3 regions of the Paenibacillus sabinae T27 genome follow, and region 3 is predicted to be linked to each of the others. Evidence: riboswitches for the same ligand, from Rfam matches in the RefSeq annotation. Region 3 holds a riboswitch; each other region holds the start of a gene.
What was found. Region 3 has a riboswitch for cyclic di-GMP ahead of PSAB_RS25885 (glycosyl hydrolase). Riboswitches for the same ligand answer to the same signal wherever they lie in the genome.
Positions count from the first base shown of each region.

Region 1 (7,969 bases), 2.6 Mb from region 3:
TGGCCGGAGAGTGACTTCGTCTCCGTCAAAGTGCCTGTCTTCTCGTTCGCCAAGCTGCGCAGAGTAGAGCCGACGCTGGGTCCGGAAATGAAATCGACCGGCGAAGTCATGGGCCGTGACAGATTGTATGCCAAGGCTCTGTATAAAGGTCTGATCGGCGCAGGCATGAAAATCCCGACCACTGGCTCGATTATCGTAACCGTGGCCGACAAGGATAAAGCGGAAGCGATCGAACTGATGAAAGGCTTCCACCGTCTGGGCTATAAGATCATTGCTACGGGCGGCACCGCTTCGGCGCTGGAAAATGCGGGCCTCAACGTCATGAACGTCAACAAGCTCGGTGAAGGTGAGCCTACCATTATCGACATTATCCGCAGCGGCCAGGCGAACTTCGTGTTCAATACGCTCACGAAAGGCAAGACGCCGGAGCGCGACGGCTTCCTTATCCGCCGCGAAGCGGTCGAGAACGGCATCGTCTGCATGACGTCGCTTGATACCGTAACGGCGCTGCTGCGCATGCTGGAGACGATCAACTTCTCCTCGCAGTCGATGCCGGCTTTCGTAGGACAATAAGATAAATTGCGCAAGGCAAGGCATAGGGAACTTCAGGAACGGTTTGCGTCATCTCGCAGACCGTTCCGCTGTGCCCGGACCTTTGAAGCTTACAGCGAAGGAGTGTTGTTATGACCGGAGAAAGGCAGCCACTGCAGGAAGCTGCGGCGCAGGAGAATACCGTCACACAGAACACGCAATGGGAGAGCATGGCCAACCGGCTGATGATCCCGCTTGATTATCCGGATGCCGGGCAGGCGAAAGAGCTGATCGGCAAGCTGAAAGGCATCCCGTGCTACATGAAGGTCGGCATGCAGCTGTTCTACGCCGCCGGTCCGGATTTTGTCAGAGAGCTGAAGGCCCTTGGCTATTCCGTATTTCTTGACGTGAAGATGCATGATATCCCGAACACGGTAAAAGGCGGAGCCGAGAGTGTGACAGCCCTTGGCGTCGATATGTTCAACGTCCATGCATCCGGCGGCTCGGCCATGATGGCGGCCGCAATAGAGGGCATTGAAGCGGCCCTGCACAAGAACCCTGCGCTTGCCCGTCCCCTGGTTATTGCGGTGACCCAGCTCACCAGCACCAGCCAGACGGTCATGAACAATGAGATCGGCATTCCCGGCGAAGTGCCGGACACAGTCGTGCGGTACGCGAAGCTTGCCGCAGCCGCCGGCTTGGACGGAGTCGTGGCTTCGCCTCAGGAAGCCGCAGCCATATCGGCTGCCTGCGGTCCCGCATTCCGCACCGTCACCCCTGGCATCCGGCCTTCCGGATCATCGCTGGACGACCAGAGCCGCGTCATGACACCTGGCCAGGCGATCCGTCAGGGAAGCCACTTCCTGGTTGTTGGACGGCCTATTACGGCCGCTCCCGACCCGCGTCAGGCAGCAGAGCAAATTATTGAGGAGATGATCAAAGCGTGAGTCCATTGCTGAACAGAAGTGAACAAATTGCCTCTTACTTATTGAAGATCGAGGCGGTCGCCCTGCGCCCGCAGGAGCCTTTTACATGGACATCCGGCATCAAGTCCCCGATCTATTGCGATAACCGGCTTACTCTTTCGTATCCGGAAATCCGCAGCTACATCGCCGACGCTTTCGCCGAATTGATCGCTACCGAATACCCCGGTACGGAGGTTATTGCCGGAACCGCAACCGCCGGCATCCCGCATGCCGCCTGGGTGGCGGACAAGCTGAATCTGCCGATGGCCTACATCCGCGACAAAGCCAAAGGACACGGCAAACAGAACCAGATCGAAGGCATTATCTCCCCTGGTCAAAAGGTCATCGTGATCGAAGACCTGATCTCCACCGGAGGCAGCTCGCTGAAAGCCGCTCAGGCGGTTCAAGAAGCGGGAGGCGAACCGCTTGCGGTACTGGCGATTTTCAGCTATGAACTGGATCGTGCGACCAATGCGTTCAGTGAGGCGGGCATTCCGCTGCAAAGCCTGTCCAACTACAGCACCCTGATCGACGTCGCGCTCGGTCAAGGCAAAATCGCAGCCGAAGACGTCGAACTGTTGCAATCGTGGAGACGTGATCCATCCTCATTCGGGAAATAATATTGTTTAGTTGAAGCGGATGATATAACGACTTGTATTAAAACCGTCCAGCAATGGGCGGTTTATTCATTAATTTCATCAGGTTATGTGGTTGTGCTATTTCGGAGAACTTGAACGGGTCCCGTAAGTTTTTTAAAAAAATGGGCAAGCTAACAATCGTTGAGGACTTGAACAACTGGCCATGAAAGGGGAAGAGCGCATCATGAATTGGATTTATTTCGCCAAGCTGTTCAGAACAAGGTTTCAGGCGGGCTGTTTAGCCAAGCGGCTCGAACAGGATGGCTGGATTTATGGCTATCATGATCTGCAGCTGGTGGAAATTTACCGTTCGCGCAAAGGGAAATACGGGGTCCGTTTTCTTCCTTAAAAATGGCAACATTTTTTCCTTGACTTAACACCATGTTGTGATGTATACTATTTATTGTCGCTGTTTGAATATGATTACTGACGCGGGGTGGAGCAGCCCGGTAGCTCGTCGGGCTCATAACCCGAAGGCCGCAGGTTCAAATCCTGCCCCCGCAACCAATTCATTTACGTGCAAGTTCAAACAGTACTTATTGCATACGGATATTTTGATCAGGGCCCTTAGCTCAGTTGGTTAGAGCGGTCGGCTCATAACCGATTGGTCGGGGGTTCGAGTCCCTCAGGGCCCACTACACTAAAACCCTTGGCGTAAGCCAAGGGTTTTTTGCTATGTAAGGATATCAAAAATCGCATATTTCGCACATACCTGGTCGGCGCCATGTACAATAACACATATCCAGAGAAAAACGAGTAATGGAGGAACAGCGGTGATTATTTTTCTGAACGGCGACCAGAACGGAATCGATATGTCAACGCTATCGGGTGTGGAGAGAGAGATAGTGGAGAAGAAGCAGAGAAGTCCTGAAACCTATGTTTACGAATCTCCCGCTGCGCTCGCATTTGAGCTGAATATGAGAAGGCGCATTGTTGAAGCGGCTGTCGCGCTCGATGCAAGCGGAGTGACCTTTGTCCGGTTTGAGAACACCAGGGGCAATCGTTACTTTTGGTCCCGTACCAATAAAGGAGGACTCCTCTTAAATAACGGGGTCTTACCGTCCGACGCGATCAATGATATTTTCCGGAACGGCCGTATGTATGCCTTTGAGTGCGCAACAGCCGTGGTGGTTGTTTTATATAAGGGAGTCCTTGATGCGCTGGGTGAAGAGGTATTTAATTCGTACTTTAGAAACCTGCTGCTCTATGATTGGCAGTATGACAGAGATTTACAGTTAACTGCGATCAATAACAGGGAGGAAGCCTATCCCGGTGATGTGCAGTATTTCAAGAATCCCGACCATGACCCGAACAAGCCGGAATGGCAGGGCGAGAACGTTATCGTACTGGACAAAGGAATGTATTACGGGCATGGAATCGGTATTACCACCACCGAGGGAATGATTACCGTTCTGAACAGAAAGAGAGTGCCTGGAAGCAGAACATCTGCTTATCTTCTGGATAAGACGTTTAGCCCGGACTTTGAGTATTTGCGGAGATTATCCGCGGGAAGAAGCCTTCCGTCAGCGGCAGGCCGTTATACAGGCTATACAGTTGTCATAAAAATCGGTTCGCATAATTACAGAATGTAGCTAAGAAAGTTATTTATAGGTCAAATTATGGATTTAGCCTGTTTCAGGTAGTGCATAGTCAACCCGAGCAAGACGATTATTCAGGGCGACAGCCAGCTGTTGCTGGCGACCGTAACGCCGGCGAATGCAACGAACAAGGATGTCATCTGGACATCGAGCAACCCGGCAGTGGCGACAGTGGTGAACGGCAACATTTCGGCGAAATCGGTCGGCACGGCCACGATCACCGCGAAGACGCGTATCGGCGGCTTCACCGCGACGACTGCCGTAACGGTCACGGCGGAACCGGCGCATGGGGAACTCGCCAATCACGATTTTGAAGACGGATTGAACGGTTGGACGATTCTGTCCGGCGACGCCTTCACCGCCCAAGATGTGACGACGGCCAACGACTGGGGCTGGGGCGGCCCGTTCAACCAGAATGGCGCCAAGCATCTGTGGGGGGCCCAAAGCGGTAACGACAGTCAGACCGGGGCTATGCGATCTGAGCAATTCGTTCTCGGCGGCAACGGACAGATCAATTTACTGGTCGGAGGGGGCAACAATTATTATGATCTCTATGTTGCGCTCGTTCGCGCCTCTGACGGTAAGGAGTTGTTCAAAGCAACCGGACTCGACCAGGAATCGTATACCCGAATTTATTGGGATGCCTCAGATTACATCGGTACGGAGTGCTACATCAAGATTGTCGATAACGCCACCGGCAGCTGGGGCCATATCAACATTGATGATGTTAACGTCCCCACCGTGGCTCCGTAGTAAAAGGTCAATAGCCCGAATATCGAGACAGGCAGTTTGACGGTTGAAAATCAGTATGATCCCCTCTTGGCAGACAGTGAAAAAAGAGTTCATGACAGCATGAATCAACACTGTAGACCGGAGGGGATTTTATAATTTAGTTCTGTACTGTGGGATGTCCCGGACGCAATACCCAGGCACTGTTCATTTTCCCAAGCATGTAATAGGCATTATTACTTAAGACCGTTGTCTTCTTTATTTTGTCTATGCTAAAATGTTCCTGTATACATAGTCACATAAATCGTACGAAAAAGGCAAAGCTGATGAAAATCAGTGACGCAAAGCTAAAGGGACTAAGTGGAGAAATCCGTATGTCAGCCAGCTCCCGAATAATCGCACCTCCCGTAGATTTATGTGAAATGAAGGAGGAGAAGCATGGGAAAGTATTGGCATTCTTTTTGGTTGGGGTTTAACGAAACTCTACTTGAAGATTGTATGTGCGAGAGCGTGAGATCGAAGATCTGTAGCAAGATCGGGTATCATAGAAGCAAACTGAATGCTTAAGCAGAAGAGGCACCTATTTTAGGTGCTTTTTTCTTGAGTCAGCGAAGTACAGAGGAGCGGTTAGTCTTGCGGTGTATCACGATATGGCAGCCTTGGGCGACCCTGATTGCACTTGGAGAGAAAAAATTCGAAACGAGAAGCTGGGCTACACAGCACCGGGATGCCATCGCCATTCATGCCGGGAAAAAGGTGGATAAGGCCATCTGCCAGAAAGAACCATTCCGCAGTATACTAGCAAAACACGGATACACAGCGGATACCTTGCCGACAGGGAGCGTGGTGGCGGTATGCAGGCTGGCCGATTGTCTTGAGGTCACCGAGTCTTACGGTGAAACGGCAATGCTTGAAAGCCCATCGCAATCCATCGTCATCGGCGACCTTGAAAAAGCATTCGGATTGTTTGAATTAGGCCGATTCGCCTGGGAGCTTGCGGATGTCCGGCGGCTGCCGAAGCCGATTCCGGCCAAAGGGATGCAGGGGCTCTGGAATTGGGAGGAGACACATGATTTTTTGTGAGTTCATCGAAAGATAAATTCTACTCTGGTCCCATCCTTCAATTTCTCCAGCTGATTGCCGACCCAGCTGCCTGCACCACGGTTATCGGCTGGGGATATGTATGCGATGTCCGCTCCCGTTCCGCCTTCCTCGCACATGGCCATGGGCCATTCATCGCGATCATAATGTTTTTTGGTGGGAATTCCCTTCAGCGACTCCCGGCGGTTCTCTTCAGCTCCTTCACGGTTGATCGTGCATACGCTGGACTCGCCTCTCTCGATCGCTTTTTCAATATGCTTTGCCGTTTCCGGATACTCGTCTGATGGAAAAATCAGCTGTACCACTTCCTTATCGGAAGAAGGAGCGTTCCTGAAATCCCACCCGTTTCTTTCGGCAAGATACGACAGCAGCAAAAGCAGCAGAAGCATGGCAAGAAGAGCTGTGATCCGATTTTGTTTACGCAATGTTCTACTCCTTTTCTTATGTAAATCGTAGAATTTAATTATAATTCATTTTAAGGATTTGTTTACATAGCATTTCCCATTTTTTTTAGTTGCGCATTCCCGCAATCTTCTCTATCCTTTTAAAAGGAGGGATAGTAGAAATGAGAAAAGCCTTACTGGCAGGCGCAGCAATTGCCCTTGTGCTGCTCAGCGCCTGCGGCGGAAAAGAGCCGGCTGCATTGTCCCATGAGGATGTGCAGGAGAGCGTTCAGGAATTTTATAATGAGATCTCTTCGCTTGATCAAACCGCAAAAACATCTCTGAATGACTTCAATGAAGCGCTGGCTTCATATTCAGGAGGCAGTCTGACGGCGGACGAGCTGGAGAAGGCGATTGAGAAGTTTCAGGATACGGCCTCTGATTTGTCGGATAAGGCGGATGACGTCGAGGTTGCACCCGGACTTCCGGATAACGTGGAGAAGCTGCTGAACGAAGCCAAGGACTCTTTTCAAAAAGCCTATGAAATCAAGAAAGAAGCCTCGCAAAGCGCCGATTCACCCGACGTAACCGCTGAGCAGTTCAATCAAATGAACAAAAATGCCGATATTGTCATGCTGTACGGGATCTCCAAGCTTAATCAGGCGAGAGAAGCGATCGGGCTCCTTGAACCGAAGTAAAGCGAATAGTACGGAATTAAACGTCTATACAAGGCGCGCAGCGTTAATCAGCTGATGGCGCCTTTTTCGCTTGTTTTTTCATGGTTGATTAGAATGCCGAAAAGTGGTTATAATACAAACATACGTTCCTGTTTATGGCTGATTTTAAAGGAGGCGACTCCCTTTGGGGAAGAAACTGGAGGGAAACCGGTTGTTTGATAACAGCCGAATGATGTTGACGGATGAACGGAAACGGGAAGAGATGGAAAGGATGCTGTCGCTGTCGCTGCGTGAGCATGTTCGAGTGACGGTTGTTTGGTACGATTCGGTTGAGGAGTTGCAGCAGAGCGGATTTATCACCTCCATTCATGCCCATTCGCGGGAAATTAAGCTGCAATGGGCAGACGAATGGAAGTGGATCGGGCTGGACCGTATTTTGGAAGTGTATCCCGGTTAGCTTTCGGGACCGCTGCTTTTTTCATATGCGATCAACGTAACCGGATTGCCCGTCAATTGTGCGATGCGGGTTTCGGCATTTTGGATGATTTCGACGGCATCCCGCTGGTCCTCCAGTGCTGCTACTTTGTAGCTGTCGCTGTGTATATCCATAGTTCATCCCACCTTTCCGCAGATTAGTGTTCCCGTCTGGCGATAAAATCATGCGACATTTCACTTTTGCATAGAACGGGGCGTTAAGGGGGAAGATAACAGCGACTCACACTACAAGGAGGTACTCACCTTTGAACAAGCTGATGGCTAGCTTTGCATGCACCGCTGTTTTATCGATGAGTCTGATGGGTGTCGGGTATGCATCGGACGCATCCGCTACAGTTGGGGAGGAAAGTGTCGCGATCCATGGTACCAATGATATGTACCGCGGAGACGGCACAACCTATCCTACAGGCGTAGGGACGCTGCGTACCAACGACAATACGGTTACTCCGCTCGTGAACACAACACGCACCGGCGCTTACCGTACCACTGCAGTCAACAACAACCGGAATAACTACTCTTGGGGTTGGCTCGGTCTGATCGGTCTGTTCGGTCTGGCGGGCATGAGAAACAGAAATCGCGAACACCGTTAATTTTGAAGCAGGACGATGGCCCGTATCGGCGAACCGCTGGTGCGGGTCATGCTTTGTGAAAAAAAAGGGATTGCGCCAAACCCTGAACCATGATATTATATATCTTGTCGCGTTATGCGGAATATGATTTTTTACCCCTGCCGGGGTGGCGGAATTGGCAGACGCACAGGACTTAAAATCCTGCGGTACGTGAGTACCGTACGGGTTCGACCCCCGTCCTCGGCATCCTTGATTTATAAGGGTTTTTTCCGAAAAACCTTGG
Region 1 covers NZ_CP004078.1:3,720,258-3,728,226, reverse strand. Annotated here, with positions in the region: gene carB (carbamoyl-phosphate synthase large subunit) at 1-573, shown strand, start outside; gene pyrF (orotidine-5'-phosphate decarboxylase) at 762-1,478, shown strand; gene pyrE (orotate phosphoribosyltransferase) at 1,475-2,116, shown strand; gene PSAB_RS25995 (hypothetical protein) at 2,319-2,483, shown strand; tRNA gene PSAB_RS17240 (tRNA-Met) at 2,565-2,641, shown strand; tRNA gene PSAB_RS17235 (tRNA-Ile) at 2,696-2,769, shown strand; gene PSAB_RS17230 (protein-glutamine gamma-glutamyltransferase) at 2,908-3,726, shown strand; gene PSAB_RS24660 (Ig-like domain-containing protein) at 3,781-4,485, shown strand; cyclic di-GMP riboswitch class I at 4,768-4,854, shown strand; gene PSAB_RS17220 (ASCH domain-containing protein) at 5,095-5,544, shown strand; gene PSAB_RS17215 (NucA/NucB deoxyribonuclease domain-containing protein) at 5,547-5,951, opposite strand; gene PSAB_RS17210 (hypothetical protein) at 6,128-6,643, shown strand; gene PSAB_RS17205 (YolD-like family protein) at 6,807-7,079, shown strand; gene PSAB_RS25990 (hypothetical protein) at 7,076-7,231, opposite strand; gene PSAB_RS17200 (WGxxGxxG family protein) at 7,363-7,707, shown strand; tRNA gene PSAB_RS17195 (tRNA-Leu) at 7,847-7,932, shown strand.
Region 1: another riboswitch for cyclic di-GMP. It lies ahead of PSAB_RS17220 (ASCH domain-containing protein); the one in region 3 lies ahead of PSAB_RS25885 (glycosyl hydrolase).

Region 2 (7,969 bases), 1.7 Mb from region 3:
GGTTTAACCTGCTGCTCGGGCGCAAGATCAAGCTGGGGTCATGGCCGGCCTATTTGGAAATGCGGGCAGAACTGCTGTCAATGAACGAGGATCACCGCTCGGCTTTTTCCAAGGATCTTGGAGCGATTGCGGGATTCATGTTTGAAATCGGCTCCGGCCGAATCATCATGGAGGAGAACGCGGAGAATTACCTTAGGACAGAAGACGCCAAGCGGGAAAAAACAAAGCTTAAAAGGCATTTGGACGTATCCAATGATATCAAAGAAAATAATGAGCACAGTGAGATGCAGTATCATCTGGCCAGACTCGGACATGCGCTCGGCTATAAAGTGTGGATTGCACAGAACGATCACAAACGGAAGTGGGACCGGAATGTTCTTGGAGAGCTTTCCCTCCCTTCCCTGCCGCCGCTAAACGTCCCGAAACCCGTGGCTGATACGATTTCCTTTATCGACGTGATTTGGCTGGATGACAGAAATCGTATCATGTCCGCTTTTGAAGTGGAAAAAAGCACTTCCATCTACTCGGGGATTCTAAGACTGCATGATTTACAATTGTCGCTCGGCAGCTACGATTCCAAGCTGTGCCTGATTTGTCCCGACAGCCGGGAGAAAGAAGTCCGGGCTCAGCTGTTTCGCCCTTCCCTTCAGCAGGAGAGCGTCCAGCGCATTTCCTACATCCTGTTTTCCGATCTCCGCTCTGACTGCGACGCCATGTGCAAATACGGCAGCTCCTCCGAGGTTCTCGATCGCATATCCAAAATTTGCGGTAACCTGTAGCAGAACGTCCCCACAATAAAAAAGGAACGGTCCAAAAGCGGTAATCGCTTTGAACCGTTCCCCGCCACCCGGATCACCGTCTCGCTTCAAACGTGCGGTTATAGTTGATGATCTGTTCGATCGCCTCGGCTACGGAATTAGTCACATGAGCCGCTTTCTTTTTAACGTCCGAATGTCCGCCTTTCATCGCAAAGCTGTGGTCCGTCAGGGCAAACATGGACAGATCATTGAAAGAATCCCCTATGCATGCGACCTCATTACGGCTCAGTCCCAGCTCCTGCATGATGAACGATAGTCCCGCTCCCTTGCTGACATTTAACGGCATGACATCAAGACAGTCGCTAGCCGAAATGAAGGATTCGATCCGGCCCTCGAACTGATCCTGCAATTCGTCTTTGAGAAGGATTAACTTGTCAATTTCTCCGAAGAAAGAATACTTGCAGCTTTTGATTGCCCCATTCTTCAAAGCATCCGCCAAATCTCTGCGATCGGAGCAAGCGGTCAATATCCGCGATTCATAGGGAAGCGTCTCTTCCGACCGATTCTCTGTATAGAAGGAGTCATCCGTGCAGTGGATAAAGCTCACAAAATGCGGATTCCTGGAAGAAAATTGATGAAGTTCGGATGAGACCTCAGGCTCGAAAAAATAGTCACTCACAAGCTCTTTGTCCTTTTTGTAAATGGTTGCGCCATTCTGGCTGACCGTAAAATACCGGCCGTGAAATTCCTGCATGAGCAGCTTGATTTCCGAGTGCATTCTCCCGGACGCGATGCAAAATTCATACCCTTCATGAAACGCAAGCTTCACCGCATCCCAGTCGCTATCTGTGATTCTGAGCGAATGATTCAGTAATGTGCCGTCCAAATCGGAAACAATCAGCTTAATCATCGTTATCCTCCTCCGAGACCGTTAATAATTCCACCTGGAACTCTTTTAGTTTCTCCATCATTTCCTCACTTGGCTTGCGGTCGGTGATCAACAGATCAATGACATCCAGTCCGGCTATTCTAAAAAACATCGGGTCATCAAACTTGGTGTGATCTGCCAAGACAATCACCTGCTTCGCCCGTTTAATCATTTCCCGCTTGACTACGCCATCCTCCTCATACGGGTAAGTCAAACCGTCTGAAGTAATTCCGCATGCACCGAGAAACAATTTATCAACCTGGTAATCGGCCAGCTTTTCGATAGTGGATTGCCCATACAGAAAACGGTGCTGATGGTTTAACTCTCCTCCGAGCAGATAGGTCCGGATCGTTTTTCTTCGAGAGAGCACATCCGCGATGTCAATCGAGTTCGTAACCACCACAATATGTTCGGATGTAATATTTTCCGCGGCGTACTGAACGGTGGTGGAAGCATCCATCAGAATACAATCGCCTTCTTTGACCAGGGAAGCTGCATAAAGTCCGATTTCACGCTTCTCGCTGGATTCTCTGCTTAAGCGTTCTTTATACTCGTAGACCTCCTTGTTTTTTTGGGGTGGCAGGACGGCTCCGCCATGCGTACGGAGAACCAGTCCAAGCTCTTCCATCTTAAGCAGATCTCGTCGGGCCGTATCCCTGGACACGTCAAACTGTTGGCAAATTTCCTTGATGTCAATTCGTTGGTGCTGGTTTAAGTAATCGGTAATGGCGCTGATCCGTTCTTCTTGAAACATGCTGCATGTCTCCTTACTGATTTCCCCTGTTGTTGTGTAAGTGATTGTACAGCATTTATTAAGTCATTACAATTGTTTTTCTTACTTTATGCAACATTTCAGAGTCGGAATTCTTTTCTTACTTCATCCGGACAAAAAAAATCCGCGCCCGAGGCGCGGATTTCAAAGCAAATCTGTATCAGGTACCGCAAAAGGTCCGGTAAGGACAGGCGGTTTCTTCAGGAGGCGCAGCGTATTCCGCCTGTTCGGGGGAGTCCGCGTAAGGATTTGAGAGTACACCGAGCAGCCGCTCCATCACACTCAAGTCTCCTTGATTAACTGCAGCCTCCAGCGCCTCTTCTACTCGATGATTTCGGGGAATTACTGCAGGATTACTGCTTCGCATGAGCTGATGCGAGGAGGCTTTCGGTTCCTCCTGCCTGTCGAGCCTCTTTTGCCACCTCTCGTGCCACTCCGCATATTCAGCGGCGCCGGACAGAAGCGTATCCTGAGGCTGTTCCAGCGTTAGTGCGCGGAAAGTGTTGGTGTAGTCCGCACGAGCCTTGTGCATCATGTCAAGAAGATCGTCAATCAGAGCTTCATCCTCCGGCTCTTCGTTAAATAACCCCAGCTTCGCCCTCATGCCCGCAAGCCAGTTCCATTGAAACATCGTCGAAAAATCTGAAATGGCATCCTCGGCTATTTTTACAGCCTCGTCTTCATCCTCATGCAGCAGCGGCAATAGCGTCTCCGCAAATCTCGCGAGATTCCACGCGGCAATGGGCGGCTGATTGCCATACGCATAACGGCCATGAAGGTCAATGGAGCTGAATACCGTAGCCGGGTCATACGTATCCATAAAGGCGCAAGGACCGTAATCAATCGTTTCTCCGCTCAGGGCCATATTGTCAGTGTTCATCACCCCGTGAATAAAGCCGACGAGCTGCCATTTGGCAATCAGCGTGGCCTGGCGCTTGATGACTTCCCGAAGCAAAGCCAGATATCGGTTCCCACCAGTCTCCACTTCCGGATAATGCCTCTGCAGCGTGTAATCGGCCAGAGCCTTGAGGTCTCCGGCGGAGCCCCGGCTTGCGGCGAATTGAAAGGTGCCGACGCGCAGATGGCTGGCCGCCACACGGGTCAGAACGGCGCCGGGCAGCACGGTTTCGCGCATGATGGACTCACCTGTTGTCACAACGGCCAAGCTCCGGGTGGTCGGAATCCCCAGCGCATGCATCGCTTCGCTGATGATAAATTCGCGCAGCATCGGTCCAAGCGCTGCACGGCCGTCACCTCTGCGGGAGTACGGCGTTCGGCCCGAACCTTTGAGCTGGATATCAAACCGCTCGCCGCCGGGGGTGATCTGTTCCCCGAGCAGCAGGGCCCGTCCGTCTCCCAGCATGGTAAAATGCCCGAATTGATGGCCTGCATAAGCTTGTGCCAGCGGTTCGGCGCCTTCGGGAATCCGGCTGCCGGCAAACACCGCTGCGCCATCGCTGCTTTGGAGCGCCTCAGCGTTTAGCCCGAGCGAGGCAGCCAGCGGACGATTCAGAACGATCAGCTTCGGCGAATTTACGGGATTCAGGTCTTGTCTGGAAAAAAAAGATTTCGGCAAGCGGGCATAACTATTGTCGAAATTCCATCCCGCTTCCGGGATTCCTGCTCTCTCAGTCATGTTATCACCATCATTTTTTGGATATTTTCTATTTTCGTTCACAACCAGCACGTAACAGCTCGTTTATTGTTTGCTGCCGTGCCATATATTATCACACGAAAAAAGGGTGCACGAAGCACCCTTTTTCCGTCATTGCCTGATTATTGTCTGATGATGAGGATGTCACGAGGCGGTCTGCCTGTGCTTTGAATCAAAGCAATTTCGGCGTTTGTAAGATTTCGTCCCACTACGACCAGGGAAGATGTGACATTGTTAAAGTTGAAATTTCCCAGGTTCGCCACGCTTTGGCTTCCGCGGAATACACGGAACGACCCTTGAAAGTTTATTTGCGAGAACAGCACGAGAGTGACTTGAGATCTCTCCACTACATTTCTAAGCCGGAAGCTCGAGAGAACATTGTCGAACCGAAACGCTCCAAGATCACGAACTGCAACTCCTCCGCGTCTGAAGAGAATCCGGCGAACAGAAAAATTATTACCTGACCAAAGCGCAAGACGTACATCACTATTAGCCAACTGTATCACTCCTTTTCAAAGGTTGATACAGTATATTAGCAAGTTCATAGAAACGTATAAGGCAAATAGAGCAGTCCATTCGTTTGTTATTTCCGGTTCCCTGTGCTTTAGCCAATGCCCGGCGTTATTGAAAGACTTAAATCTTGGGGTAATCGACGACAACCACATTTTCCAATAGCCCATCCAGCGACTTCACAAACTCCTGATGAATAGGATGCGGTCCATAGGAACGCAGCGACTCCAGATCTTTGAATGTGACCCGCAGACCAAGAGTGTATCCATGAATATTGTCCGTTTCCTCTGTCACATTGACGCCTGCGCTTAAATCGGTTATCCCCGGGATGCGGTCCCGCAGCGCGAGCAATTGATCGAGCAGCTCCTGCTGCTTGGCGGGTGTAAGGCCATCATTGAATTTAAAGACGACTAGATGTTCGTACATTATGCAATCCCCCTATATTATGGTTATCCCCTAATGAATCATAAGCAGTTTAATCATATCAGAAATCCTACAATAGGCCTATTTCTAACTCCATGATTCATCTTCACCCATTACCCGTACGTAAAAATGCTTTTAAGAAACTTGTATGGAACTTGTATGAGTCTTTTTGCCCGTACCAGAATATCTCACTCAACAGTTGATTACTCCATTTTGTTCATCGCGAAAACCGTCAAATTTCGAGCGGTTTTCTATAAAATATATTGACAAAAGCTAAGTTGGGAATATATTGTAAAAGGTGTATACTCGTTGTATTATTCAACAAAACAAACTCTATATGGGCAAAATTCTCCGAAAGGGAATGACGCAAAGCCATGGATCTACAGTCTCATTTATTTCATGAGACCATGACAGCCAGGTTGCCGAGGAACCGGGATGCGGTATACAACCAGCGTCCTATGTGGTTATTTGTCAACCGACCTGTGCTCAGTCCTGAGTACAGGTTTTCTATTTTCTAGTAATTCTGATCTACCAGTTTCACTTCTAAGGAAAGATAACATTACAAACAATATTTAAATTGTGGGGTGGATCTTTTGAAGACAGTCGCAGATTATATGGCGGAGGCATTACGCAACCTCGGAGTTAAGCATTCTTTTGGCATCATCGGCAAATCCATTTGCCCGATCGTTCTCAAGATGGTCGATTACGGTATTGAATTTATTCCCGGACGACATGAATCCAGTTCCGGATTCGAAGCTTCCGGCTATGCCCTCAAAACGGGAAATCTCGCCGTGGCTTTCGGCACATCCGGACCGGGGGGAACCAACCTCATTACCGCAGCGGCCCACGCCAAAGCCAACAACCTCCCTGTGCTCTTCATTACAGGGCATCAATCCATTAAAGAGCTGGGTATTCCCCAGTGCCAGGATTCTTCCTCATATCTCGCCGATTTGGCGGAAATGTTCAGACCCGCAACGCTCTTCAGCAAGCTGGTCGAACGCGGCGATCATTTCAGCACCATTTTTAACCATGCTATTTCTGTTGCACTGAGCGGCAAACGCGGACCTGTTCATCTATGCATCCCTTTCGATGTGCAGACAGAGCTGCTGGAAGAATGCCGAATCGTTTATCCTGAACGGGAAACGCTTGTGGATTACGCTAAGGTCAACCGGGTAATTAATGCCATTAACCATTCCAAGAAGCCTCTTATTATTGCCGGCAAGGGCGTGAACCGCTCTGGCGCACATGAGGAATTGGTTCAATTGGCGGAAACCTTCAATATTCCTGTCGTTACCACTCCCGGCGGCAAAGGCGCCATCGTCTGGGATCATCCGCTGTACCACGGTCCGGTCGGTGTCGGCGGCTGCAAACATGGCGATGACTTGATGAATCATAGCGATTTGTATATCGTGCTGGGTTCCCGCCTGAGTGATATGACCATCTGCAATCTGAAAGCCGAGAACCATCCGGAGACGCTGATTCAGTTCGATATCGACCCTACCTTTGTAGGCAAAATCCTGAACTCCCATACGATTGCGGTCGGCGGTGATGTGCGCGATAATCTATCACTGATTTTACAGAGTGTCGACTCCTCTGCGATAACGGAACGGGATACGGAGACCGCCGCTCATTATAAGGAAGAGCTGCCCGTCCTGTCTAAACTTTCCCTTGCATCGGTAATGAGCACCATGAGCGACCTGATACCGTCTAACAATACGGTTTTTGTGGATGACGGCAGCCACGGCTTCAACGCCGTGAAATGGTACAACGTGAAGAAGCCGGGAAGCTTTGTCTTCGACGCCTACTTTGCCTGCATGGGCAACGCAATCGGCATGGCGATCGGAGCCAAGGTGGCCTCCCCGGAAGAAACAATATTTTGCATTACCGGCGACGGCTGCTTTATGATGCTCGGAACTGAAATAAATACCGCTGTTTGCAAAAATATCCCGGTGATTTTCATCGTAGTGAACAACATGCAGCTGGACATGGCTTTAAAAGGAATGGAAAAAACTACGGGCAGAATCGACGGAACGCTCTTTGAAGTCCCAATGGATGCCGTGAAATTTGCCGAATCGCTTGGAGCGACCGGATTCCGGTGCGAGACCCAGGAACAATTTGCAGCGGCTATTAGCGAAGCAATAGCTCTAAACCGCGTGGCTGTCATCGAACTATTGACCGATCGCGATGAGGTGCCCCCTACCGCACACCGTGTATTGAATTTGAATTAGATTACTAACGTCTAGGAGGCTTCTCATGATAGACAACATCAACAGCGGTCTTAAGCATTTCTCCAACCTTTCCGGCGACTATGGAGCCAAAGCGCTCGCTCCGATCAAAGAGCATTTTCCTGAACTGGCTGAATATATCATGGGCAATGCATATGGGGACGTTTTTCAGCGGACAACCATTGCAGCAGATTGGAAAGAGATCGTCGTGATTTCCGCTTTAATTTCGATGGGACAGTTCGATCAGCTCGGCGTTCATTATGTGATGGCGCTCAGCGTTGGCATGACCGTCGATCAGATCAAGGGCATTTTATTGCATCTGGTTCCCTGTGTCGGTGCTCCGAGAGTGATTACCGCATTTAATGTGCTCCTCGCAACACTAGAGGAAATCCAATAACTATCTCTCCGTCAAAATGTTACACAATTCGACTTTTTATTGCATAAATGAGAAATTTATGTTTATAATCAAGTTAAAATATCCCAATGCTAAGGTGATAATGTCGAATCTTGACGTTAAGAAATAGTTATGAAGGATATTCTCAAGTAACCGGCTGTGTAATACGCAGCCAAAGCGAGACGCTGAACTAATAAACTCTGGGAGAGATGAACACATGGGAAAATTTATTTTGAAGACGGATTCCGCCAAAAAAATCGTTAATATCGAACTGGAGGGTACCTTCACCGAAGAAGACGGTCTGA
Region 2 covers NZ_CP004078.1:2,828,669-2,836,637, forward strand. Annotated here, with positions in the region: gene PSAB_RS12950 (hypothetical protein) at 1-779, shown strand, start outside; gene PSAB_RS12955 (Cof-type HAD-IIB family hydrolase) at 853-1,668, opposite strand; gene PSAB_RS12960 (DeoR/GlpR family DNA-binding transcription regulator) at 1,661-2,440, opposite strand; gene PSAB_RS12965 (protein adenylyltransferase SelO) at 2,619-4,094, opposite strand; gene PSAB_RS26460 (hypothetical protein) at 4,235-4,609, opposite strand; gene PSAB_RS12970 (Dabb family protein) at 4,746-5,048, opposite strand; cyclic di-GMP riboswitch class I at 5,376-5,472, shown strand; gene PSAB_RS12975 (thiamine pyrophosphate-binding protein) at 5,630-7,273, shown strand; gene PSAB_RS12980 (carboxymuconolactone decarboxylase family protein) at 7,299-7,667, shown strand; gene PSAB_RS12985 (hypothetical protein) at 7,882-7,969, shown strand, end outside.
Region 2: another riboswitch for cyclic di-GMP. It lies ahead of PSAB_RS12975 (thiamine pyrophosphate-binding protein); the one in region 3 lies ahead of PSAB_RS25885 (glycosyl hydrolase).

Region 3 (7,969 bases):
TGATCACAGCCGAAGCGCTGGCTAGCGGACTGCCGGTCATGGCAACGCCGATCGGCGGCAACCGGGAAATCCTGCAGAATTTCCGGCCGGAGCTGCTCTTCAAGAGCTCGTCCGCCGCGGATATGGCCGAGGGGATTTCCCACATGCTCGGCAACCGAAGGCTTCTTCCGAGCCGGGAGGAATGCCGGGAGCATGTGCTGGAAAGGTACACCTGGGAGCATGTCGCGGATCAGGTGGAAGCCGTATTCAGAGAGGTTATGGGGAAAGGAGAGACGCTGAATGTTGAGAGTGGCATATATCGATCACACGGCTAGATGGAGCGGCGGCGAGGTAGCGTTGTTCAACATTCTGACCCATATCGGAGAACAGGTTGACCCGCTTGTGATCCTGGCGGAGGAAGGCGCGCTGGCCGACCGCTTGCGCGATAGAGGAATCGACGTCCGGATCGTGCCGATGGACGAGAGCGTCCGAAGCCGCGGCCGCAACACCGTCAACCTGGGCGCGCCGGCTGCTGCCATGAAGCTGCTGGCCTACGGCCGTAAAATCGCTCCGCTGCTGAAGAAGGAGCGGGTAGCCTGCGTGCATACCAACTCCCTTAAGTCTGCCCTGTACGGAACGGTTGCCGCCAAGATGGCAGGCGTACCGCTGATTTGGCATATTCGCGACCATATTGGCGCGCCTTATCTGAAGCCGGTTGTCGCCAAAGCCATCCGGCTGCTCTCGCGTCTATTGCCGAACGGCGTCATCGCCAATTCGAAGTCCACGCTCAGCGCGCTGGAGCTGCCGAAGTCGAAGAAGACGCTGGTCGTCTATTCCGCTTTCGCCAAAGCGATCGGCGGCGTAGCCGGACGCGGGGACCAGAAGGACTTCAACGTTCTGCTGGTCGGGCGGCTGGCCGAATGGAAGGGTCAGCATATTCTGCTGGATGCGGCCAAGAAGCTTCAGGGTAACGGCCGAATCAAGTTCTGGCTGGCGGGCGACGCCCTCTTCGGCGAAGACGAATACAAGAAGAAGCTGCTTGCGACGATCGAGCGCGAGGGGCTTGACAATGTAAGCCTCCTGGGACATGTGGAGGACATTCAGGGATTGATGCAACAAGCGGATCTGCTCGTCCATACTTCGATCACACCGGAGCCGTTCGGCCAGGTGATCGTCGAAGGGATGGCGGCGGGTCTGCCGGTAATCGCGTCCAATGAGGGAGGACCGGTTGAAATCGTCGTGCCGGGTGAGACAGGACTGCTCATTCAGCCTGGAGACCCGGCTATTCTTGCGGAATCGATCAACTGGATGCTGGAGCATCCCGAAGAGCGGGAAAGAATGGCGGAAGCCGGGATCAAGCGGGTAAAGGAACATTTTGTGATCGAGAACACGGTCAAAGAGATTGTCGCCTATTATAAAGGCCTGGTGGCGGGCACCTGACGAACAAAAGGAGAGCGGATATCACCTGTGAAGCAAGCAGCTGTCTCTTAAGCAGCCGCTTCTTGACACACATAGCTCCATCAAACGTTGAGGATGATTCACATGAAAATAGCGATAGCGCATGATTACTTAATCCAAATGGGCGGAGCGGAAAGGGTGGTGGAGGTTTTTCACCATATGTATCCGGAGGCTCCAATCTTCACGACGGTTTTTAACGGAAACCGCCTGACCGAGAATCTCAAGGACGCGGATATCCGGGCCTCCTGGCTGCAAAAAATTCCGGGAGTGAAGGACAATTTTAAAGGGGTGCTGCCGCTTTATCCCATGGCTATCCGCGATCTGGACTTCAGCGGGTTCGACATCGTACTGAGTTCCAGCAGCGCGTTCATGAAGAGCATCCAGGTTCCCAAGCGTACATTTCATCTCTGCTACTGCCACACCCCGATGAGATTTGCCTGGGATTATGACACCTATATGGAACGGCAGTCGAATTCCGGTTTATTCAAAAGAGTGCTGAAGCTCTACATCCAGCAGCTCAAAATGTGGGATCAGCGGACCTCCAAAAACGTGAACCAGTTCGTTGCCAACTCATCCGTTGTCAAGAGCCGGATACGGAACTACTACCATCGGGATGCTGATGTCATCTTCCCGCCCATCAATACCTCCCGGTTCAAAAGCTCAAGCTCCATCGGCGATTATTATCTGATCGTCTCCAGACTGGTTTCCTACAAGCGGATCGATCTGGCGGTCGAAGCCTTCAACCGCAACGGTCTGAAGCTGCTCATCGTCGGCGACGGTCCCGACCGGAAGCGGCTGGAAGGAATGGCCAAGAGCAATGTTAAATTCCTCGGCCGTCTCGAAGACGATGAGGTCAACGGACTGATGTCGCAGTGCCGGGCTTATATTTTTCCCGGGGAAGAGGATTTCGGCATAACGCCGCTGGAGGCGAACGCTGCGGGAAGACCGGTTATCGCCTATCAGGCGGGCGGAGCGCTGGACACGATAGTGCCCTATGTAAACGGCGTATTTTTCAAGAAGCAGGAAGTCGACGATTTGCTAGGGGCTATTGCCGAAGTGGAATCGTATGCATGGGACGTCGGGAAAATTATGAAGCACGCGCAGAAATTCGATGAACGAACGTTTATGGTGCAGTTCAAGCAGTATGTTGAACAGGCGTATGTGAACTTTCTAAAAGGAGGATGAAGATATGAATCTGGCGGTAATCGGCACTGGCTATGTCGGCCTCGTATCGGGCGTATGCTTTACACTTGGGGGTAACCATGTTATTTGCGTCGATAAGGATGAGGAGAAGATCGCCCGGCTGGGCCAGATGAAGTCGCCCATCTACGAACCGGGTATCGAGGCGCTGATCGAAATGAACCTGAAAGAGGGAAGACTGAAGTTCTCCTCCGATCTCCGGGAGTCGGTTCGCCTCTCGGATATCGTTATCCTTGCTGTAGGCACGCCTTCTCTCCCGAACGGGGAAGCGGATCTGCAGTACATCGAAAGCGCGGCTGCGGACATCGGCCGAGCCATGGAAGGCTATAAGATCATCATGACGAAGTCTACCGTTCCCGTAGGAACGAACGAGAAAATCCGCCAGATTATCGCTGCCCACACCGGCTATCCGTTCGATATCGTATCGGCGCCGGAATTCCTCCGGGAAGGCTCGGCCATCCAGGATACGCTGCATCCCGACCGGGTGATCATCGGTCTCGACAACCCGGCCCTTGAGCCCGTTATGCGGGAGCTTCATCAGGGCTTCACCGAAAATATTGTCGTCACCGACATCCGCAGCGCGGAAATGATCAAGTACGCCTCGAACGCATTTCTGGCAACCAAAATTTCGTTCATCAACGAAATCGCCAATATCTGCGAAAAGGTAGGCGCGGATGTGACCGAGGTGGCCGAGGGAATGGGCCTCGACCGGCGGATCGGCTCTTCCTTCCTCCAGGCGGGAATCGGCTACGGCGGCTCCTGCTTCCCGAAAGATACGAAGGCGCTGATCCAGATCGCAGGGAACGTCGACTACGAATTCAAGCTGCTGAAATCGGTGGTCGAAGTCAATCAGGGCCAGCGGTTCATGATTCTTGCGAAGCTCCACGAGTCGATAGGCAGTCTGCAGGGTGCGACAATCGGAATCTGGGGACTGGCCTTCAAGCCGAACACCGACGATGTGCGCGAATCGCCTGCAAGGGAAATCATCGAGGCGCTTGTTAAGGAAGGCGCGCATGTGAAGGTGTACGATCCGATTGCCGCGGACAATTTCCGGAAGCAATACGACCACCCGCTGATTCACTGGTGCGCCGTGCCGGAGGAAGCGGGAACCGGCAGCGACGCGGTCTGCCTGCTCACAGATTGGGCCGTGTTCAAGGATATCGATCTGCACCTTCTGGCAGCAGGAATGCGCAAGCCGATCCTGATCGACGGGCGCAACGTCTACTCCAAGGAACAAATCGAAGGAACCGGGCTGGAATATTATTCGGTGGGACGCCCGCGGATGGGCGGACTCAGCGGCTTGTCTCCAAGCGTGGCAGGAGCGGTATAAGCGGTATATATGGATAAGTGACGAACCGGGTCAGGCGCCGCAGACTCAGGCGAAGCAGGTTCGCCGCGGCGGCGCCGCTACCTTAGGATATTCCGTTAAGAAGCAGGCTGTTCACGGCTGTATCATGACCATTATGAGGGAGGGTATCATTATGAAACTGGTATTATTGTCTGGCGGTTCGGGAAAACGGCTGTGGCCTCTGTCCAACGACTCTCGGTCGAAACAGTTTCTGAAGGTGCTGGAAAGCCCGCTCGGCGAGCCGGAATCGATGGTCCAGCGGGTATGGCGGCAGCTGGGAGAAGCGGGACTTGCGGAATCGTCGTATTTGGCGACAGGGCGCGGGCAGGTGGAGATGATCCAAAGCCAGCTGGGCGGGGATGTCAAGATCATCGTCGAGCCCGAGCGCCGCGATACGTTTCCGGCCATTGCGCTGACGGCCGTCTACCTGTATTCGGTAGAAGGCGTTCGCCCGGATGAGACCGTCGCGATCCTCCCGGTCGATCCTTATGTGGAAGGCTCCTTCTTCGGCTCGATTTCACAGCTGGAGCAGGCGCTTGACGATACCGGCGCAAATCTGGCGCTGATCGGCGTCGTGCCGGAGCATCCCTCGGAGAAATACGGCTACATTATTCCTTCGGGCGGCGCGACGGAGAAAGAGGTAAGACCGGTTAGCGGTTTCCTGGAGAAGCCGGATCGCCTGCGGGCCGAAGAGCTGATCGGACAGGGCGCCTTGTGGAACTGCGGGGTGTTCGCCTTCCGGCTGGGATATCTGCTTAATATTTTACAGCAAAAAGGGCTGCCTTTGACTTACGAGGAGCTGCAGAAGCAGTATAAGCTGCTCTCTTCCATCAGCTTCGATTACGAAGTGGTTGAGAAGGAAGACAAGATCGTTGTCCAGCCGTATGACGGATTCTGGAAGGACTTAGGCACCTGGAATACCCTGACCGAGGAAATGGCGAGCAACCAATTAGGCAAGGGCGTGCTGACTGAGGATTCCTCTACAAGCTGCCTGGTCAACGAGCTTGATATTCCGATCACGGTAATTGGCGCCCAGGACCTGATCATCGCCGCGAGCCCGGATGGCATCCTCGTCACCCACAAATCGGAAAGCCCGCGCATCAAAGAGGTGCTGAAGGGCGCGGAGCAAAGACCGATGTACGAGGAACGCCGGTGGGGCCACTATAAGGTGATCGATTACGTCAAATACCAGGAAAGCAATGAAGTCCTGACCAAGCGGATTTTTATCGCAGAGGGAAAAAATATCAGCTACCAGTATCATCTTAAGCGCAGCGAAATCTGGACCTTTATCAGCGGGGAAGCCAGCATCATTCTTAACGAGAAATTGCACACGGTGAAAGCCGGAGATGTTGTGCGCATACCGGAAGGAACGAAGCACAGCATTCTCGCGTTGACCGATGTGGAATTCATCGAGGTTCAGACCGGATCGGAGCTGGTGGAAGAGGATAATATCCGCATAACGCTGGATTGGAAGGATATTGAACTGCAGCAATTTATCTCGTAATAATGCCTGAATGAGGGATAACCTACTTATTAACCATATAACAAGGCTATTAAACGGGTCTTTTGGCTCATTTATTGAAGAATGATGAAAATCAGTCTTCATCATTAATTGTACACCGTCGATATTTACGGTAGAAGGTTAAGCCTTCCAATACGACAAAGGCAAACCTATCGCGAGGTAGGGACGCAAAGCCATAGGGCCTCTCCATTTCAGAGAGGCAGCCTGGCTACCGAAAGGAAGATGAAATTGAAAGTTCACCGTACGTATCGATTGTTCTGCATGCTGGTAACTCTGTCTCTGCTCCTGTCATTTGTTCCGTTCATGGGCGGAGGAAGCGCATCGACCGTTTCCGCGGCGGCTGCGTCCACAGCGCCGGTGACCCCGGACGCTTCACCCGAAGCGGTCAAGCTGCTGAGTTACCTGTATTCCATTTCCGGAACCCGAATTATCACCGGTCAGCATGACTATCTGGAAAGTCCGGACGAGTTCAACAACAAGCTTCAAGTAACGAGCAGTAGATATGCAGCTCTCCATGGATATGAGCTTGGCGCGATCAACGGCCAAACGGACGGCGCCGTAACATGGCTCCGGCAAAATGTGGTGAACAGCGCCATCAAATGGTATAAGTCCGGAGGCATCGTCGCGATGACGTTCCACGAGAATCTGCCGGGAACATCATACAGCTGGTCCAATGTGCAGATGTCGTTGTCCCAGGCCGACTTCGACAAGTATGTTACACCCGGAACCCCGGAGTACCAAAATCTGATCACTGAGCTGGACAAGGTGGCGGTTTCGCTGAAAACCCTGCGCGATGCCGGAGTGCCCGTTCTGTGGCGGCCCTATCACGAAATGAACGGGGGCTGGTTCTGGTGGGGCAAGAAGACGAATTTTACTGCTCTCTGGAATATTATGTATGACCGTTTTGTCAATGTTCATAAATTGAACAACCTGATTTGGGTGTGGAGCCCGAATGCTCCGAACGACTGGGCCGATCCTTACGCGAAGACTTATCCCGGTGCGGATAAAGTGGATATTCTGGCGGCGGACATTTACAACAAGGACTTCAGACAGAGCTATTATGACGATCTGTTGAGTTTGGCCGCAGGCAAGCCGATTGCCATTGGCGAGAATGGTGAAATGCCCGATCCTGCGATGCTGCCCAAATATCAGAGCAAATGGGTCTTTATGATGACCTGGGGCAAAATGCTCTATGAAAACAACACCACGACTACAATCAAGAGTTTTCTAAACAACGGATTTACGTTAACCCGCGATGAAATTAGTACGGCTCTGGCTTCGTATACGGTGCCAATGCTGTCGGAAAGCCCGACGCCAAGTCCGTCGCCGACACCATCGCCGACACCGACGCCGAGCCCAACACCATCGCCGTCACCGAGTCCAACACCGACACCTACGCCAAGTCCGACACCGACGCCGGTACCATCGCCAAGCCCGACACCAACACCAACACCAACATATACGCCGAACAATCAGCAGTCCGCTGCGGATTCTTCAACCGATAGCTCATCCTTGACCGCGCTGCTGCCTTCGGCCACGCCTGCGGAGCCACGCCATGGCCTGCTGGGCGAATATTTTACCAACATGCAGTTAACCGGGACGCCCGCACTGGTGCGGGAAGAATCGGCCGTCGATTTCAACTGGGGACTCGGATCGCCGGACACCTCCATCGGCCCCGATAAGTTCTCCGCCCGCTGGAGCGGCAAAATCAAGCCTCTGTACAGCGAGAACTATTCCTTCTATACCAGTTCGGATGACGGTATTAAATTATGGGTCAACGGCGTTGCCGTTATTACCAGCTGGTCTACCCAATACGGTTTAGAGCGAAAGGGAAGAATCGACCTTGAAGCCGGGAAACTGTATGACATTAAAGTTGAATATTACGATAATACGGGGAGCGCCAAAGCGCGTCTGATGTGGGAGAGCAGTAGCCAGCTCAAGGAAACCGTTCCAGCCAGCGCGTTTTATCTTTCCGATTCGCTTTGATATAGCTTTTACGGCTGCCCCTGAGGGTGGCCGCCGATACTTATAATTCATTCAGTTCATTTGAGCCTTGCGAGGCCCTGCTTAATACAGCAGGGCTTCTAAACTATAAGCCCCTCATGGGGAAGACTGTTTTCCCGGCATACGGGAGGCCGGCATTCTCTTAAAGGATTCCTGGCTTAAGAAAGGAAGATGAAATTGAACAAATCCTCCAAGTATCGGTTGTTCACTACGGTTTTACCTTTGATTCTGATCATGTCCCTGCTGCCGTGGATGCATTCGGAAACTCCGCCCAAGTCCGTAATCCAGACACCGCCCGCTCCGGTTAATCCGTCGGCCTCGCCTGAGGCGGGAGAACTGCTCGGGTTCCTGGCAGGCTTAAGCGGCAAGAGCCTGATATCCGGCCAGCATGATTATCTGGAAAGTCCGGATGAATTTAATAATAAGCTCGAAAAGGCTACAGGCAAATATGCCGCACT
Region 3 covers NZ_CP004078.1:1,090,519-1,098,487, forward strand. Annotated here, with positions in the region: gene PSAB_RS04880 (glycosyltransferase family 4 protein) at 1-314, shown strand, start outside; gene PSAB_RS04885 (glycosyltransferase family 4 protein) at 280-1,419, shown strand; gene PSAB_RS04890 (glycosyltransferase) at 1,522-2,622, shown strand; gene PSAB_RS04895 (UDP-glucose dehydrogenase family protein) at 2,627-3,967, shown strand; gene PSAB_RS04900 (sugar phosphate nucleotidyltransferase) at 4,119-5,489, shown strand; cyclic di-GMP riboswitch class I at 5,640-5,723, shown strand; gene PSAB_RS25885 (glycosyl hydrolase) at 5,736-7,493, shown strand; gene PSAB_RS04910 (glycosyl hydrolase) at 7,683-7,969, shown strand, end outside.